Regions from separate parts of the Ruoffia sp. FAM 26254 genome, predicted to be linked through region 1. Evidence: predicted binding sites of a transcription regulator. Region 1 holds the regulator's gene; each other region holds the start of a gene.

Region 1 (6,636 bases):
TATGGATTTCGGACAAATTAACACATTATTTTATTGCTTGCCTACATCCTTGCAAAATCAAATAGCAACGAATTGCCTATCTTTTGTTCATGAAAATGGAAATGCTATAAATGGTATCTTCACTCCAGAAATTATGGTTTCTTTTCTTGATAATATGAGACAAATTAGAAATGTATGCGCACATAATAATAAACTCATTGATTTTAAGTGTAAGTCAGATATAAAGTATTACAATGATTTACATGATAATTACAATATCTCAAAAAATAGTTTCAGAAATGATGTATATAACGTTTTTATCATATTGCAATGTTTTGTTAGTCGAAATGAATATGCTTACTTACATAATTCATTTCTAAAACAAATTAAGAATTTGGATAAAAAACTAAATTCTATTTCTATTAATGTCATTCTAAAAAGTTTGGGATTTCCAGAGGATTGGCATGAAAATAACAAATAATTTATTCATTAATACTCTTTTAGTATTCTGAATTTTAAATTTTTTTCATAGGAAAAAAGGGTTGATGACACATAAATGTCATCAACCCTTTTTATAATTATTTTTACAAACGTTATATTAACGCTGTTTCATTGAGTTCATAATTTGTTGAACTTTCTTTTTAGATGGTTTTTGACCCATTTGAGCCATCATTTGAGAAATCATTCTCTCGTCGATCGGTGGATTTTCCTTAAAGTAATCCATCATATACTTTCTTGATAGGAAGAAACCAGCGACAAAACCAATAATTAATGCAATAAATACGATAACTAACCATATCCAAGTTGCCATTTAACTACACCTCTCTTCTAAACTTCATGTAATACAATAATACTAAATAATCATTGTGTTGACTAGAGAAAATTATTCGTTGTCTCTATTATGTAAGCCACGTTCTTTTTGAATCTCTTTAACTTTATTAGGAGTTAAGTCTTCCCCTTCAGGATCAACGACTTTAATTCCCTCAATTTGAGCACCAATGCTATCTCTCATACTTTGAATGTATTCTTTGTGCAGGTTTTTTCTTTCAATCGATTCTTCTTCAGTGATTGTCCCTGCTTTGTTCTTTTTAGACAATTCGTTGATGCGTTTGATCTTATCCTTACTTAACATATAATCACTCCTTTACTACGAACATTTGTTTGCTAAGCGTTATTATAAATGCTATACTAAAAACAATAAAAACGAAAGAGTTGAAATTATGAAATCAATATCAGCAAAGCAATTAAATATACTTGATTGTATATATAAAGCAATTGACTCTAATGGATACCCGCCAACTGTCAGAGAAATTGGAGCAGAAGTTGGATTAGCTTCGACATCTACTGTTCATGGTCATCTTTCTCGATTAGAAGGCAAAGGTTACTTAGTCCGTGACGCGAGTAAGACACGTGCGTTAGAACTGACGCCAATTGCGCTTGAAGCTTTGGGTATTTCAAGAAAGGATATCCCTTTACTTGGTCGCGTTGCTGCCGGTGCGCCTATCTTAGCAATTGAAGAGGCCGTTGATTATTATCCAATTCCACCTAATTTAGAACATTTTGATAGCAATGATTTATTCATGCTCCAAATTGACGGTGAAAGTATGATCAATGCCGGTATCTTCAATGGTGATTTAATTACAGTTCGTCGCCAACCTTCTGCTAATAATGGTGATATCGTTGTCGCTTTGACTGATGATGACGAAGCAACTTGTAAGACTTTTTACAAACAGTCTGATCACTATATTTTACGTCCCGAAAATGACGCTATGGATGACATTATTTTAAACTCAGTCCAAATATTAGGTAAAGTTATTAGCTTATACCGTGAATTTTAGATTTCAAATATATTAATTAAAACGAAATCCGAACACTATAGTAGAGTTCGGATTTTTTTGAATTTTAAAATAAAGAGTAGATATTAGTATTGCATTAAAGCTTTATAGTTATAACCTTCAATTTTTTCTCTACCGTTTAATTCTTTCAATTCAATTAAGAATGCAATTCCTACAACTTCTCCACCTAGTTTTTCAACTAAGTCGATTGTAGCTTTAACCGTACCACCTGTTGCTAATAAATCATCGATAATGATAACTTTTTGACCAGGTGTAATAGCATCTTTATGCATTGTTAATACATCAGTACCATATTCAAGTTCGTATTCGACTTCAATAATTTCACGAGGTAATTTCCCTCTTTTACGAACTGGCGCAAAGCCAATTTCCATTGCGTAAGCTACAGGACATCCGACAATAAAGCCACGTGCTTCAGGTCCAACAGCTACTTCAGCTCCTACTTCTCTTACATAGTCCACAATTTCTTGTGTCGCTTGCGCAAAAGCAGGTCCATTTGCCATTAATGGTGTAATATCACGAAACGTTACGCCTTCCTTTGGATAATCTTCGATTGAAGCAATATAATCATTTAAGTTCATTTAGTTATTTAATTCCCTTCAAAATATTCTTTAATAGCGTCTATCGGCTGATAATTTAATAAAGCCTCTGACTTATATTCACTTTCATATTGAATAAAAGTCTTTAAGTGAGGTAGATCAATTTTATTATTTGTTGCTTCTTTATTAAACTCTAACCGACCATTCTTAATTGTAACAAATTCTGCTTCTAAAAACATCAAAAACATTCCTTTTAATTTAACTGGGTGTATATTTAATGCTTTTGTTATGTTTTCAAATTCTGTTTTGTACATAAATTCTTGCTTGGCAAAGATATATTTGTACAAATCAACGAACTCTTCTCGAGAAGGGATACCTGCCATATATTTCGATTCCTGAACAAATGATCCTAGATAGACTTTCGACCAAGCTTGTGTATTCACTATCTCTTTCAATTGTTGTAATTGAATCGGCGGCTCCATTACGATGAGGTTATTATATTGGGCTAAATTAACTTTTGATGCATTCTCATATAATACAACAGCTGCACCGTTCAATTGCTTGGACATATAATCTGCAATCGGCTGATGGGCGAATAAATATAAAGCTTTATCTATACTTAACAAATCTTTGTGAATCTTGCTTGAGCGGTAATCTAACCACTGAGAGCCATTAACTCCCATATCTTTCACCATTAACTGTGGAAGACGGTTCCCGTTCCATTCATTAATATCTAACTCACCAACTACAGATACCACACTGCCGTTCTCTAAGCTTTCAGCTTGCTCTGCTTTGCCAAAGCCAATGGCTTGTAATTCGACTTTGGTATCCGTTTGGCTTAGGGCAAGTTTAACATGGTTTTTATCTACTCCAATAAATCTAATTGTGTTAATATGAGCATCTTTAACCATAAACTGCGGTTTTGGATTATCCGTACCGAAAGGCCCTAATAAGTTCACTTCATTAATAAAATCAATCGTCATTTCATTCACACTTAACGGCATATCAATGACAATTGGCTCAGGTTCGTTTAGTAATTCAGTGTAGTGTACAAAGCTTTTGTGGATGCTTTGTTTAAAGTCTTCCCAATTCTCTTCATCAATCGTTAATCCAGCTGCTTGACTGTGACCACCGAAGTAAGTTAGGTACTCATTTTGTTTAACGAGTTCTTCGAAGATATTTATCTTAGATACACTTCTTGAACTTCCTTTATATTGTTTTTTCTCTTCTATATATTGAAAGACAATCGCAGGTCTTTGGTATTTTTTAACTAAACGACTTGCAGCAATCCCTAAGACTCCGGCAGGCCAATCTTTATCTGCTTCAATAATAATATTTGGAATCGAGTCATACTGAGCCATACGATTTTCGATTTCTATAGTGATGTTTTCGGTGATAGATTTTCTTTCACGATTCTTTTCATTCACTATTTCTAATAACGATTCCGCTTCAGAAATATCTAATGTTTTCAATAACTCTAAGCCCGGCGTCGGATCTCCTAATCGACCAACTGCATTTAAACGTGGACCAATAATAAAGCCAATCGTCTCACTCGTTAAGTTATCTAAATTAACTTTTTCATTTTGTAATAATAATTGTAAACCAACGCGCATCGAGTCTTTAATTAGAGTCAATCCACTTAATACAATCGTTCGATTTTCATCCGTTAAAGACACCATATCTGCAACCGTACCGATTGCTGCCAATTCAACAGCTTCTGTGGGTACTTCACCTAATAAGGCACTGACCACCTTCAAAGCAACTCCCGCCCCACTTAATTCTGGGAAAGGATATTGACCTGAAGGATGTTTTGGATGAATAATTGAGAATGCATTCGGTAATTCACTTTGCAATTCATGGTGATCGGTAATAATACAATCCACACCTATATCATTCATTGCATCCACAGCTTCAAAACCAGCCACACCATTATCAACAGTAATGATTAATCGAATATCAAATTCGTCAACCAACTTACTCCAACGTGCTTTATTCGGTCCATAACCGTCCTTTAAGCGGTTTGGTAAATAATAATGGACATTGGCTCCAATCGTCTCTAATGTCTCATACATTATCAATGTGCTGGTAATGCCGTCTGCATCATAATCTCCATAGATTAATATGGGTTCAAACTCTTCAATCGCTGTTTGAATACGGTCAATTGTTTTGTCCATCTCAAATAATAAAAATGGATCATGATATAGTTGAGGTTTTTGATTTGTTTTTTCGATTAACTCTTCTGCACTTGTTATACCTCTAATTGAACATAGGCGTAAAAAAGTTGAACTAAAAGTTGTTTCATTATTGTCTAAAATACTTTTGGAAGCGTCTCTATTAATCTCCGGTCTGATTTGCCAATCAAACTGTGCCATATTGAACTTCACGAATATTACACTTCCTCTGTTGTATCAGTAACTACTTCTTCTTTTGACTCTGGTTTTTCATCTGATTCTACAGAAATTGTATTACGTGAAACACGCTCTTGTTCTTCAATCTTACTGCGTAACTCAGCAATTGCTGCATCTTTTTCAATCGCTGTATTTGAGTGATTATGTTTCTCTTTTGTTAATTGTTTTTCTAACTCTTTATTTTTCTTTCTGTTTGATTGAATCGCAGACATTGATGCAATCATTCCAATGATAACACCAACCAAAATACTGAATAATACAACTAAGACAAGCGATACTTCAAATTGAGTGAAAAAGAAATCAATTCCAACAACATTTGTATTTTGTAATGCAAAAACGACTACTAAGATAAGTAACATAATAATCGCTATAACTTTCCATTGTTCTTTCATCTAATTATCCTCCTTGAAATTTAACATTTCTCCTGCTAATTTATCTCCAATGTTTGGAAACACTTTATATAGTATATCAATAATATGATAATAACGGGGACGATTTAACTCTCTTTTACGACGTGATGGTTTTAAATGCTTAGTCACATCTTTCGCTAATTTTTGCGGATCTAATGCAAATGCCTTAATTCGGTCATAATACTCTTTAGAATTTGAATTATAATTAAAAAAATCCGTCTTGACTGGTCCAGGATTAATTGTGGTCACATCAATACCAAACCGCTTTAACTCCAATCTTAAACTATTCGCGTAGCCTATCACAGCAAACTTTGATGCAGAATAGACACTTGAGCTTGGTGTTGCTATTTTTCCAGCTATGGAAGAAATGAATAAAATATGTCCTGGTGTATTTTTTATAATCATCTCTCTGGCTACTAATTGGGACAAATAAATCATCGCATAAGTATTAATTTTAAAGAGTTGATCAATTTCTTTTGCCGTGAAATCTACTGCTTTTTTAAATATACCCATACCACTTGAATTAATCAAATAATCTATATGACCAAAAGCATTGATTGTTTCTTCCACCGTTTCTTCAATTCCCTTTACCTCAGACAAATCTTTTGCTAGCACAAGTGTTTGAGTATCGTATTCTCGTTTTAATGTATCTGCCAATTCAGAGAGTACTTCTTCTCTTCGAGATACTAATACAAGTTTTGCACTTTTTTTAGCCATTTCAAAAGCAATCGCTTTACCAATTCCACTTGAAGCACCCGTCAATAAAACAACCTTGTTTTTCAGAAACATAATCTCACCCTTTCAATTATATTTCAAATTCATTTAAGTCATAAGCAACTTTCGTTTGTTTGAATATAGACCGTGCATCTTTTTCTAATTGTTTTACATCTGCCCCTAAATATCTCGAGCTAATGTGATTTAAATATAATTGCTTAACATTTGATGCTTTAGCAACTTGAGCCGCTTGTTCGACCGTAGAATGGAAATAACGATTGGCCATTTTGTTCTCGCCTTTTGCATGTGTCCCTTCATGAACAAGAACATCAGCATCTTCGGCTAATTTCTTGATGTTTGCATTGGGTCTCGTATCTCCTATGATTGCAATCACTTTGCCTGGTTGGACTTCACCAACAAAATCTTTACCATCCAGTTTAGTACCATCTTCTAAAGTGACTGTTTTTCCATTTTTTAACATCCCAAATATCGGTCCGTTAGGAATATTGTATTCTTTAAGTTTATCAACCAATAACACACCATCGGATTTCGGTTCTTCAATTCTATAGCCAAATGACAGAATATTATGTTGTAGAGGTAAGTATTTAACTTTCCAGCCCTTATTTAATTGAATTTCGCCACCCTTTGGATCTAGTTCAACTATATTTACTTTATAAAGTAAATTTGATTTTGAATATTTTAATGATGCATTAATGTATTGTTCAATACCTGT
Region 2 (6,636 bases), on a different contig from region 1:
CTAATGACTAAAAAAATCAGCTTTTTTAAAATATTAGTATGGGCAGCAGGTTTATTTACATTAGGTATGTTACTTTTCATTGTAGGTTATATCTTCTATAATGGAATACCTCATTTATCTGCATCAATGTTTGAATGGGATTATACGACTGATAATGTGTCTATGATGCCGTCAATTATTTCAACATTAATTATTATTGGTGCATCATTACTCATTGCAGGTCCAGTAGGAATCTTTACTGGGTTCTACTTAGTAGAATACGCTGATCAAAAAAGTAAATTCTTACCAATTATTCGTTTAGCAACTGATACATTAGCGGCAGTTCCATCAATTGTTTACGGACTGTTTGGTATGCTTTTATTCGTATATCAGTTTGAGTGGGGATATTCTCACTTTGCGGGTATTTTAACGGTAACAATTATGATTTTACCAATCATCATCTCATCTACTGAAGAAGCATTGCGTTCGGTCAATGATTCTTTACGTATGGGTAGTTATGGTTTAGGAGCAGGAAGATTAAGAACAATCTTTACTGTCGTTCTGCCAGTTGCGATGCCAGGTATTCTTTCCGGAGTTATCTTAGCAATTGGACGTATTGTCGGTGAGTCAGCAGCATTTATCTATACTTTAGGATCATCATCAAGTATGATATCATCACTAGGAGATTCAGGTCGTACTCTTGCGGTTCACATGTATATGTTATCTCAAGAAGGACTTCACGTAGATGAGTCATATGCTGTTGCATCGATTCTAATATTAATTGTTCTATTCATTAACGGCTTATCAAATTTAATTGGTAATCGACTAGGCTCTGGAGGGAAATAAAAAATATGGCTAACACAAAATTTAAAATTAAAGACTTAGACTTTTATTACGGTGATTTTCAAGCGTTAAAAAATATTAATATGGATATTGAAGAGAAAGTAGTTACAGCATTTATCGGACCTTCAGGTTGTGGTAAATCAACATTTATCAAAACATTAAATCGTATGCAAGATTTAGTATCATATGCTCGTGTGGATGGATTAATTTCTTTAGATGGTCAAAATATCTACGAAAAAGGCTATGACGCTAATTTATTACGCAAAAAAGTTGGTATGGTGTTCCAACATCCAAACCCATTCCCAAAAAGTATTTATGACAACATTGCTTATGGACCTAGAACTCACGGGATTAAAGATAAAACTCAACTTGACCAAATTGTTGAAGAAAGTTTACGAGCAGCAGCAATTTGGGATGAAGTAAAAGATAAATTAGATAAAAATGCAACAGCAATTTCTGGTGGACAACAACAAAGAATTTGTATTGCACGTGCGATTGCTAACGATCCAGAAGTATTACTTATGGATGAGCCAACTTCTGCACTTGACCCAATTTCTACTGGGAAAATTGAAGAACTTATTTCTGAATTAAAAGAGAAATATACGGTTGTTATTGTTACTCATAATATGCAACAAGCTGCACGTATTTCTGATAAAACAGCATTCTTCTTAACTGGGGAAGTCATTGAATTTGATGATACTGAGAAAATCTTCATTAACCCGTCAGAACAACGCACTGACGATTATATTTCAGGTCGCTTCGGTTAATTTTATTTAAACTAATACGTATATTTTCTAGGAGGAAAAACAGTGAGAGAAGCATTTCAAGAAGAATTAGAAAAATTTTTGGATAAATTAATTATGTTAAGTAACTTCGCTAATGAGTCATTACATAAAGCGATTAAAGCGTTTGACGAAAATGATAATGAATTAGCGCACGAAGTAATTGCTGATGACCTAAGAATTAATGCTTTAAGTGTTGAAATCGAAAGAGATGCATACCTTCTAATAGCATTACAACAACCAGTGACTGGAGATTTAAGAAAAATCTTTACAGTATTTTCTGCAAATTCAGATGTAGAACGTATCGCTGACCATGCAACATCTGTTGCTAAGACTGTCATTCGTCGTAATCCTGACGAAGAAAAAATCGAGCGCCTAGATGATATTGTTAAACAAATGGGTGAGCTTGCTCAAGAGATGATTACTGATGTCATTCAAGCATTTGTTAAGGGTGATGTTAGAGCAGCACGTAAGATTGCTGACCGTGATAATGAGTTAGATGCTCTACAACAACAAATTTATGGAATTGCTGCACAAACAATGGAATTTGATACTGAAGTAATTATCGGAGGTATTAACTATATTGGTGTTGCAAATAACTTAGAACGTATCGGAGATTATGTGACTAATATTTGCGAAAGAATTGTGTACTTACACTCAGGAGACATCGTAGAATTAAACTAATGGCATACCCATCCCCTCTTCATTAAGTTAAGGCTTAATAAAGAGGGGATTTTATTTTATTAAAGTAATCGTTAAGGAGAACAGAGAGTCTTAACATAAAATTTACAATAGATTTACATTAAATTTACAATCGCTTGTTATAATAGAGGTGTGCTGATGGTTTGACTATCAGACGAGTGATTAGATGTCGTTGAAACATTAGAAATCAAAAGGAGATGTACATTAATGAAAAAAACATTAAAAGCTTTACCATTATTAGCAACTGCAGGATTAGTATTATCATCAGTTGTACCAGCATTCGCACAAGAGGGAACAATTAACGTTGTTTCTCGTGAAGATGGATCAGGAACACGTGGAGCATTCGTAGAAATCGTTGGTGTTGTTGACGAAAACGAAGATGACATGACTACTACATCAGCTGCAATCCAAAACGGTACTAACGGAGTTATGCAAACTGTTGCTGGAGATCCAAATGCAATCGGATATATCTCATTAGGTTCATTAAATGATACAGTTAAAGCTGTTACTGTTGATGGAGCAGAAGCTACTCCAGAAGCAATTAACGCTGGAGATTACCCAATCGCTCGTCCATTCGTAGTGGCATGGGGAGAAGATCAATCTGACTTATCAGCTGACTTCTTAACATTCATCCACTCTCAAGAAGGACAAACAATCGTTGAAGAAGAAGGATACATCGCTGTAGACGCTTCTGCATCTGCTGAAGGTGAAGAATCATCTGAAGAAGCTTCATCTGAAGAAACAACTGAAGAATCAGCATCAGAAGAAACAACTGAAGAGCCAGCTGAAGGCGAAGAGTCTGCTGGAGCTGAAGAAGCTGCGTCTGAAGAAGAAACTACAGAAGAAGAAGCTTCATCAGAAGAAACAACTGAAGAAGAGTCAGCTACAGAAGAAGAATCAACTGAAGAAGAATCAGGATCAGTTGTTGCTTCATTACCTTCATACGAAGCTGCTGGCTTAGAAGGAACTATTGAAGTTGTTGGATCTACATCAGTAACTCCAGTTATGGAAGTTTTAGCTGAAGAATACATGGCTTTAAACCCAGACGTAACTATTAACATTACTTCAAATGGTTCATCTGCTGGTATCCAAGCTGCAACTGGTGGAGCTGCTGACTTAGGTATGTCTTCTCGTGAATTAACAGAAGATGAAGCTGCAGCATTAAACCAAACAAACATCGCTCTTGATGGAATTTCTGTTGTAGTTCACCCAGAAAGTACAGTAGAAGATTTATCATTAGAAACAATTCGTTCGATCTTCTTAGGTGAAGTTACTGAGTGGGAAGAAGCAGCTCAATAATTTTTAAACTATCATAGAGATTTATAACACACCTCTTCGGAGGTGTGTTTTTCATTTCTATTTGCAATCTTTTTACGAACAAATGTTTGAGTTTTGTGTTATACTTACAAAAGGTAAATACAACATTATTGAGGAGAGAAAGTTATATATGGCTCAAAAAAATATAATCGTAAAAGGCGCAAGAACACATAACTTAAAGAATCTCGATGTAGAAATTCCTAGAGATAAATTAGTGGTTATGACTGGTTTATCTGGTTCAGGAAAAAGCTCGTTAGCTTTTGATACCTTATATGCCGAAGGACAAAGACGATATGTAGAAAGTTTATCTGCATATGCTAGACAGTTTTTAGGACAAATGGATAAACCAGATGTAGATTCTATTGAAGGTTTGAGCCCAGCAATCTCAATTGACCAAAAAACAACCAGTCAAAATCCACGTTCTACTGTCGGAACAGCAACAGAAATTAACGACTACTTAAGACTTCTATATGCTCGAGTGGGGACACCTTATTGTCCAAATCACGATATTCCAATCGAACGACAAAGCCCAGAGCAAATGGTAGATCGAATCTTAGAATTACCAGACAGAACACGTATCCAAATTCTATCACCTGCTGTGCGTGACAAACGGGGACAACACAAGAAATTATTAGAAAGAATAAGCAAGGATGGCTATATCCGTGTGCGTGTTGATGGGGAAATCTATGATGTATCAGAGGTTCCCGAATTAGAAAAGAATAAAAAACATACGATTGAAGTGGTTGTTGACCGTATAGCTATTAAAGATGGCGTGAGATCACGTTTATTTGATTCAGTTGAACAAGCACTTTTATTCTCTGAAGGTTACATGGTTATTGATGTTATCGGGGAAGAAGAAATGTACTTTAATGAACATTTTGCTTGTCCGTTTTGTGATTTCTCCATCGATGAATTAGAACCTAGACTTTTTTCTTTCAACGCACCATTTGGTGCTTGTCCAAGTTGTGATGGTTTAGGCTCACGTTTAACAGTCGATGAAGAATTGATTATTCCGGATGATAGCTTAAGCATCGAAGAAGGTGTTTTTGCACCTTGGAATCCAATTAGTTCAAATTATTATCCATCAATGATCGATCAATTTTCAAAACAAAATAATATTCCAACGGATGTTCCATATAAAGGTTTAACCAGTGAACAACAAGAAGTGTTAAAATACGGAGATCCGGACGCAACTTTTTCGTTCACATTCAAAACAATGCGAGGCGAAACGAAGACGACGGAGAATACGTTTGAAGGTGTCTTTAATAATGTTCAAAGACGTTATAATGACACAAATTCTGACTACACGCGTGATGTTATGCGAGAATATATGCATGAATTAACGTGTCCAACATGTAAAGGTACTCGCTTAAATGAAGAAGCCTTATCCGTTCGTGTATCAGACAAAAACATCGCCGAAGTAACAGCAATGTCAATTGGTGATGCTAAAAAACACTTTGAAACTATTGACTTCTCAGTGACTGATACGATGATTGCCGATCCAATCATTAAGGAAATCGATGATCGATTGACTTTCTTAAATGAAGTGGGACTGGATTATTTAACAATGAGTCGAGTAGCAGGTTCACTCTCAGGTGGAGAGTCGCAACGGATCCGTCTAGCGACACAAATTGGTTCGAACTTAAGTGGGGTATTATATATCCTGGATGAACCTTCAATTGGTTTACATCAGAGAGATAATGCTCGTTTAATTCAATCATTACAAAGAATGCGTGATTTAGGTAATACGCTCGTTGTTGTTGAACATGATGAAGAAACAATGATGGCTGCAGATTACTTAATTGATATTGGGCCAGGTGCCGGTGAATTAGGCGGAGAAATTGTTTCTATTGGAACGCCTGAAGAAGTTCAAGCTGATGAGAATTCTCTAACAGGTAAATACCTATCTGGAAAAGAAAAAATTGAAGTGCCTAAAACTCGACGCAATGAAGATAAAGGTTGGGTAACAGTCAAAGGAGCAGAAGAAAATAATCTGCAAAATGTTGAAGCGTCTTTCCCAATCGGGCGATTCACTTGTGTTACTGGAGTGTCTGGTTCAGGTAAAAGTAGTTTAGTGAACAGCATTTTAAAAATTGCATTAGCAAAACGCTTAACAAGTACAAAAGAACGACCAGGTAAATTCGAATCCATAGAGGGCTTTGAAGGGCTTGAAAAAGTCATTGATATTGATCAAAGTCCAATTGGACGTACACCAAGAAGTAACCCTGCAACATATACTAGTGTATTCGATGACATTCGCGGGTTATTTGCTCAAACAAATGAAGCGAAGATACGTGGATATGATAAAGGCCGTTTTAGTTTTAACGTTAAGGGCGGACGATGTGAAGCATGTAAAGGTGGCGGAATTAAGCAAATCGAGATGCATTTCCTTCCAGATGTGTATGTTCCATGTGAAGTTTGTCATGGAACGCGCTATAATTCAGAAACACTTGAAATCAAATATAAAGGGAAATCAATTTCAGATGTGTTAGATATGACGATTGATAAAGCTTTAGTATACTTTGATGCGATTCCGAAAATCAAACGCAAAATCCAAACCTTAGTCGATGTTGGTTTAGGTTACGTGCGATTGGGACAATCAGCGACAACTTTATCTGGTGGTGAAGCACAAAGAATGAAGCTTGCCTCTGAACTACAACGTGTTTCAACAGGAGATACATTCTATATCTTAGATGAGCCAACGACTGGTTTACACGCACATGATATTAAGAAATTACTTACAGTATTGAATCGCTTAGTAGATGCAGGTAATACCGTCGTTGTGATTGAGCATAACTTAGATGTTATTAAGACAGCTGACTACATTATCGATATGGGTCCTGAAGGGGGGATCCGTGGTGGAGAAGTCATCGCTACCGGAACTCCTGAAGAAGTGGCTGAAGTTGAAGGCAGCTTTACAGGACAATATTTAAAATACGTCATGGATAAAGATAAATAATCGAAATGATTGAGGCGTTCAACAATGTCCTCATATCAAGAACCCAACCTAGTG
Region 3 (6,636 bases), on a different contig from region 1:
TGTGTTTACAAAGAATACATTCCGCTCTTCTCCCGCAATGGACATCAATTCATCCATTCCTTCTTGATCCAATCCTGCGTTTGTTCCAAGGACCACGACTAAATTCTCTTGAACTTCGCCATCACGTACCATGTCACGTAAGATGTCATTTGCATCCCACAATTGTAAGCTTCCTTGACCATAGATATTTCCATTCCAGAAAATTTCGTCTACTTTCGGTGTAAAGTGTAAAGCGATAGAATCTCCAAAGAAAGTCACTGGCACTTCAGTGGCAAATAATAATTCTTGTGGCGTCAACTCATCGAATACAATTGGATTTAAATCTTCAAATTCATCAAACACTTCTTGGTTCTCAGCAATGAGTTCTTGAAGTTCCGCTGACAATGTTTCTTGTTCAAAATAAATATTTTGTAATGTTTCTACAGGATCTTCAACTTCCAACTCGTTAACGAAGACCGTCTCAAATGTATCATCCACTTGGTCTAAATCTTCATTAACTTGGATAATTGGCAGACTTAATGGATACGTGGTGTTCAATAAGTTAGGTTTCGTCTGAAAAGCTTGATATTCTAATTCGAATAAAGACACACGTTTATTATCTGCTGAATAGATAAGTCCTCGAACAAATAAAACTATTAAGGCGACGTAAGCAATAAAGATGAATAACTTAGGCTGGAGGAATTTTCTCTGATCAATCATATGACCGATATCTTCCGCATCTTCTTTAAAGTTGAGTGAAGAACCAAACCAAATTCTCACGCCCCCGCTTTCAATAACACGGTAAAAAATTTCCCCAACAATTGCTAATGTAATCAGAGATAAGACATTGACTACGGTAATGTTTTCTCCTAATTCACGGTAAAATGCTAAGTAAAAGACAATAATTGGGTAATACCATAGGTAGTATGAATATGACCTTTTACCAATAAGATGCAGTGGTTTTAAACTTAGCCAACTTGTCACTGTCGGTGCCCCTACAGTAATTGAAAATACGAGTAACATACTCAACACATTAAATACTGACATCCACAGTAGATACGTCGCTTCGTTTTGATCCGATTGAGTGAACACAATCCAAATCATTCCCCCTGCAGACAATATTGCTATTAAATTGTATACAAACAGTTTAATTCTAGATTTATAAAATAAATTTAAAATGGTCGGTGTGATGTAAGCTGCAGCTACACCAATTGCAAATGATGCAAAGCGGGTTTCAATACCGTAATAAACACGCGTTGGATCCTCGCCTGGTGTATATAAGAATAAGATGGCTACATGACTTAGCAAAACAATAAAAAGCCAAATAATTCCTTTAGAAGGAATCGATAGTTTTAATCTTTGTAATAGTAAGATGATACCGGTTGCGATTAGAACTGATTGTAAGTGAATCGCATTATACCAAAGATGAGTAAAAGGCGATGCATCTGACATTTGTACAAAATAAGATTGATCCGTCACTATTTGATAAATATTATTTACAAAAAACAACCCAGAAAATATATCACTCTGAATATGTCTTAATTCAGTTGGATATAATATATATAAGCCGACAACGATAAATAATAAGAGCCACAAGAGTGGTATAAAGAGCCTCTCTATCGTATGTAGTAGATACTTTCCGATCGCTTTCCATTGAATTGATGCTTTAACCGGCTGAACTTTCTCAATATTTCTTGCAAAAAAGAACCCTCCAATAACAAGAAATGTATTCACCATGAAAAAACCGCCTGGTATTATGGAAGGGAATAAATGATAAGCAACGACGGCCATAATCGCTAAACCTTTTAAGCCATCAAAACTTTGCACTCTCTTCTGTTGTCGCATTATATTACCTCCTGATTAAGAATGACCTCCATAAATTATTATATAGGAAGCATTATTATTATAAAAGGCCAAATCTACTTTTATCTTAATTAATTCAAATTTTCTCTAATGAGTAAATTATTTTAAAAAAGTCTCAAAACATAAAAAGAACAAAACACTTCAGACTATCATGTAGTCAAAAGTATTTTGTCCTAAATTTAATTATTTTCTTTTAAAGAAAGTCGCTTTAAGTTCCATAACTATATCTCTTAAATCAGCTGCCGCTTCAAAGTTTAAATCTTTAGCGTATTGACGCATCTCCATCTCAAGTCGCTCAAGCTCTTCTTCACGTTGAAGACGAGACAATTGTTTGAATTGAGCTAAGATATTCTCTTCTTGTTCTTCACCTTCAACTTCATGCGTAATTCGAATAAGATCACGAACTTCTTTCTTAATCGTTTTGGGTGTAATGCCATGTTCTTTATTATAAGAGATTTGAATCTCACGACGACGCTCAGTTTCTTCAATAGCTTTTGTCATTGAGTCCGTCATTTTATCTGCATACATAATAACATGCCCATTCTCGTTACGAGCCGCACGCCCAATCGTTTGGATTAATGCACGCTCACCTCGTAAGAACCCTTCCTTATCCGCATCTAAGATGGCGACTAATGACACTTCTGGTACGTCAATCCCCTCTCTTAGTAAGTTAATACCAATAAGGACATCAAAGATCCCTAACCTTAAATCACGAATAATCTCCGTTCTTTCTAAAGTTTTAATATCACTATGTAAGTATTTGACTTTAATATCGACTTCTTTAAGATAGTCCGTTAAGTCTTCAGACATTTTTTTCGTCAAGGTCGTAATAAACACACGTTCATCACGCTCAGTTCGTTTCGTAATTTCTTGAATTAAATCATCAATCTGACCCTTAATTGGTCGGACTTCAACAACTGGATCTAATAAACCAGTTGGACGTATAATTTGCTCAACATATTCGTCATCAGTATGTTCTAATTCATATGGACCTGGTGTAGCTGAAATATAGATGATTTGGTTGACATGCTTTTCAAACTCTTCTAACCTAAGTGGTCTATTGTCTAAAGCACTTGGTAATCTGAAGCCATAATCAATTAATTGTTGCTTCCGAGCTCTGTCCCCATTATACATCCCTCGAATTTGTGGCATCGTCATATGTGACTCATCCACTACAATCAAGAAATCATCTGGGAAGAAGTCAATTAACGTATAAGGTTGCTCTCCAGGCGCACGCCCGTCCATATGTCTTGAATAGTTCTCAATCCCATTACAATACCCCATCTCAAGGAGCATTTCTAAATCATAGGTCGTCCGTTGCTCTAAACGTTGTGCTTCTAAGAGTTTATTCTCAGAACGCAATTCTTCTAATCTCTCTTCTAACTCCGCTTTAATCGTAGTAACAGCTTGTAATGTTTGATCTTGGTCAGCCACGAAGTGAGTTGCGGGATAGATAGGATAATGATCGACGTCATTTTTAATCTCGCCTGTCATTACATCTACTTCGCGAATTCTATCAATTTCGTCACCGAAAAATTCAATTCGAATCACTTCACTATCACGCGAAGCTAAGAACACTTCAACCACATCTCCACGGACTCTAAAAGTTCCCCGCTGAAAGTCAATGTCATTTCTAACAAACTGCATGTCAATTAGCTGACGCAATACTTCTTCGCGCGATACTTCTTGCCCTTTTCTAATTGATAAAACTTGATTACGATACATCTCTGGATCCACTAACCCGTAAATACAAGAAACTGATGCGACAACAATAACATCTCGCCGCTCCAATAATGCGGATGAAGCGGAATGTCGTAGCTTATCAATTTCATCATTGACCATTGCTTCTTTTTCAATATATGAATCCGATGATGGAACATAAGCCTCAGGTTGATAGTAATCATAGTAAGACACAAAGTATTCGATTGAATTCTCTGGGAAAAACTCTAATAATTCACTATACAGTTGACCTGCTAAAGTTTTATTATGAGCTAAAACTAAAGTAGGTTTATTTACTTCTTTAATTACATTGGCAATCGTAAACGTCTTTCCTGTACCAGTTGCACCTAATAGCACTTGTTCTTTTTCACCATTATTTAATCCATTAACTAACTCTTTAATTGCTTGAGGTTGATCACCGTTTGGCTCATACTGAGATATTAATTTAAATTTATCCATTTACTGCCTCCTCATTAACCGAACATTTATTCGCTTAAACCATAATACTCTATAATGATATAAAATTCTACTTCTTTGTTTCAATATGTTTATATAAGTGTTTAAGCAATCTTCTCTTATAATTTCAGTTTAAAACAAACAAAAAAAGATTGCATCACTCTTCTATTTTATTGTATAATAATTTTTGTTGACTAAGTTAGCAAATGCTTATATACTAGACAAATGAAATCAGTAAGAAAGAGGTGACACCAATGGCAAACTCTAAATCAGCTATTAAACGTGCTCGTCAATCAAGTGTAAAAGAACAACGTAATACTGCACAAGTTTCGAAAATGCGTTCATTAATCAAAGATTTTCGTAATGCAGTAGAAACTGGTGAAGGTGACGTGAATGAATTATTCGCTAAAGCTTCTAAACAAATTGACCGTACTGCAGGTAAAGGATTAATCCACGCAAACAAAGCAGCACGTAACAAATCTACATTAGCAAACTTAATGAATAAATAATTAAGATACTTTATCTTGATTACAAAAAAACGAAAATGAACTTTAAAAAGTTCATTTTCGTTTTTTTTTTATAAAGAAGTTAACTTTGATAATAAGATATAAAAGTGAGTCTCTTTATCCCCGACACCTGTCTTCATTCTAAAATCTACTTCTGCCATCTCAACATAAAAATTAAGTAATTCTGATAATTGCAAGGATCTTCCTGATGTTAGTGCAAGCTTCACTCGATATGGATGAATGCCTAACTGTTTCGCAATGTCGGCTTGATTCATTCCTTGTCTACCCAAAATCATTGACTGGACAATCACTCTAAATTGAGAAACCATTAATGCGTGTAAAGCAATTGGTTCATGACGCATTAATAATAAGTCTTGGTAAATTTGAATGGCTTGTATAATATTTTTATTCGCTACGGCATTGGTTAATTGGAATACGTCTGATTCAAGCGTACGTGGAACAAGTGATTGGACAGAATCGAGTGTGATTCTACCTTCAGTTTGTCCAAATATTTCCAGTTTATTCACTTCTGTCATTGCATTAGTTAGTTGATAGTTTACCCTAATTAACAATTCCTCAACAGCCTCACGTGTAAATGAAATATCTAAATTATTAATATAAGATTGAACATACCGCCCTACTTGACCTTCATCGAGCTCTGATATATCGACCATTTTCGTTTGTTTATTAAAACTTTTAGTCAGTTTCTTTCGCTTATCTAAGGATGGATTTTCAACATTAAAGATTAAAATAGTTGCTTGGTTCGGATTTTCTAAATAACCCAGTAATCGTTTTTGTTCAGAATCACTTAATTTATTCTTACTTTGTGAATTTAAAAACGTTGCATTCGACACAACGAGCACTCGATAATCAGAGAAAAAAGAAAACATCTCTGCTTCATCCAAAACGTCATTCATCGTCACTTCTTGTAAGTCAATTCGTGAGATATCTAAAACATCGATCCCGCCTAATTGTTGAAATAAGCCTTCCATAAACTGGTTTTTGAGGTAATTCTCAGATCCGACAACCGTATAGATTGGATCAATTTGTTTCTTATTGATTTGTTGCATGACTTGTTGGAACTCCATCTTTTCCCTCCTTCATATAAAATAAAACGAACATCACCAAAGTTTAATACATCAAGGTAATATCCGTTTTATTATCATAATCTTTTACTTTTGAATTTTTACTACCCAGTTATTTGCCGTATCTGAAGAATTAAGTAAAGATGGTGTATCTTCTGCTTTCTCATTACGTTCAATAAGTTTTCCTTGAATAGGTGATGGTATTTCAATCGCAGCTTTAGAAGCTTCAACATTAATAATTGTATCATCAACATCAATGTTTCCTAATGAAGCGATATTTGCATATGAAATATCTCCTGCTTCATCTTGCAATTCAGGCGTTAAACCAATCGTTACAATATTCTCTTCTTCAGTCATCCATAAATTCTTATTTAATAATTCCAATATTAATCACCCTTCTAAATTTAATAACTAAAATCATCTTCCATACCAAACATATAGCTTCGGTGATGATATTTCATTGATAGAACTAAACCAATCCCAATCATGTTTCCTAGTAAAGCCGAACCACCTTGAGAAACAAATGGCAGTGGAACCCCCGTGATTGGTAATAAACCAATCGCCATTCCGATATTCTCTAGAACGTGGAATAAAATCATTGATATAACACCTGCAGCAATATATGAATAAAACTCATTACGTGTTTTAAAGCAGATTTGTACGATTTGATAAATTAAAATGAAATAAACAAAGAGTAAAACTGAGCTTCCTAAGAATCCGAAGTTTTCAGCGATAGTCGTAAAGATAAAGTCAGATTCACGAACCGGTACGGTAACTTGTGAAACCCCAAAGCCTTTACCACTCAATTGACCCGATCCAACAGCTTTAATACTTTGAGCTAACTGATACCCACTCCCTTGTGTGTTTTCAAAGGGTCGTAACCAGTCTAAGATACGGTTAATTTGATATTCTTGAACAAGATTATTATCTATTAGAAATTCCGGGAATTTCTCAACGACAATAATAATTCCTCCCGCAACAACAATAACGGTTGTTGCAATTGGTGCAAGAATTTTCCAGCTGATTCC

What was found. Region 1 encodes LexA, which represses DNA repair genes until DNA is damaged. Its sites were predicted from a motif close to CNAACANNTGTTNG; they were not measured.
Region 2: the regulator LexA is predicted to act here: its motif matches at 3,681-3,694, upstream of uvrA (excinuclease ABC subunit UvrA).
Region 3: the regulator LexA is predicted to act here: its motif matches at 4,040-4,053, upstream of uvrB (excinuclease ABC subunit UvrB).

Annotation. Positions count from the first base shown of each region.
Region 1 is NZ_JBGQQY010000014.1:40,794-47,429, reverse strand. It holds gene ACEN3Z_RS05350 (Abi family protein) at 1-460, shown strand, start outside; gene ACEN3Z_RS05345 (YneF family protein) at 578-790, opposite strand; gene ACEN3Z_RS05340 (DUF896 domain-containing protein) at 863-1,111, opposite strand; gene lexA (transcriptional repressor LexA) at 1,200-1,817, shown strand; gene ACEN3Z_RS05330 (adenine phosphoribosyltransferase) at 1,901-2,413, opposite strand; gene recJ (single-stranded-DNA-specific exonuclease RecJ) at 2,422-4,755, opposite strand; gene ACEN3Z_RS05320 (lipopolysaccharide assembly LapA domain-containing protein) at 4,761-5,171, opposite strand; gene ACEN3Z_RS05315 (SDR family NAD(P)-dependent oxidoreductase) at 5,172-5,978, opposite strand; gene rnz (ribonuclease Z) at 5,995-6,636, opposite strand, start outside.
Region 2 is NZ_JBGQQY010000005.1:44,772-51,407, forward strand. It holds gene pstC (phosphate ABC transporter permease subunit PstC) at 1-4, shown strand, start outside; gene pstA (phosphate ABC transporter permease PstA) at 4-825, shown strand; gene pstB (phosphate ABC transporter ATP-binding protein PstB) at 831-1,589, shown strand; gene phoU (phosphate signaling complex protein PhoU) at 1,632-2,288, shown strand; gene ACEN3Z_RS02475 (substrate-binding domain-containing protein) at 2,514-3,605, shown strand; gene uvrA (excinuclease ABC subunit UvrA) at 3,754-6,582, shown strand.
Region 3 is NZ_JBGQQY010000017.1:10,983-17,618, reverse strand. It holds gene ACEN3Z_RS05930 (acyltransferase family protein) at 1-1,824, opposite strand, end outside; gene uvrB (excinuclease ABC subunit UvrB) at 2,026-4,020, opposite strand; gene rpsT (30S ribosomal protein S20) at 4,272-4,526, shown strand; gene holA (DNA polymerase III subunit delta) at 4,595-5,611, opposite strand; gene ACEN3Z_RS05910 (glycine cleavage system protein H) at 5,696-5,992, opposite strand; gene ACEN3Z_RS05905 (FtsW/RodA/SpoVE family cell cycle protein) at 6,013-6,636, opposite strand, start outside.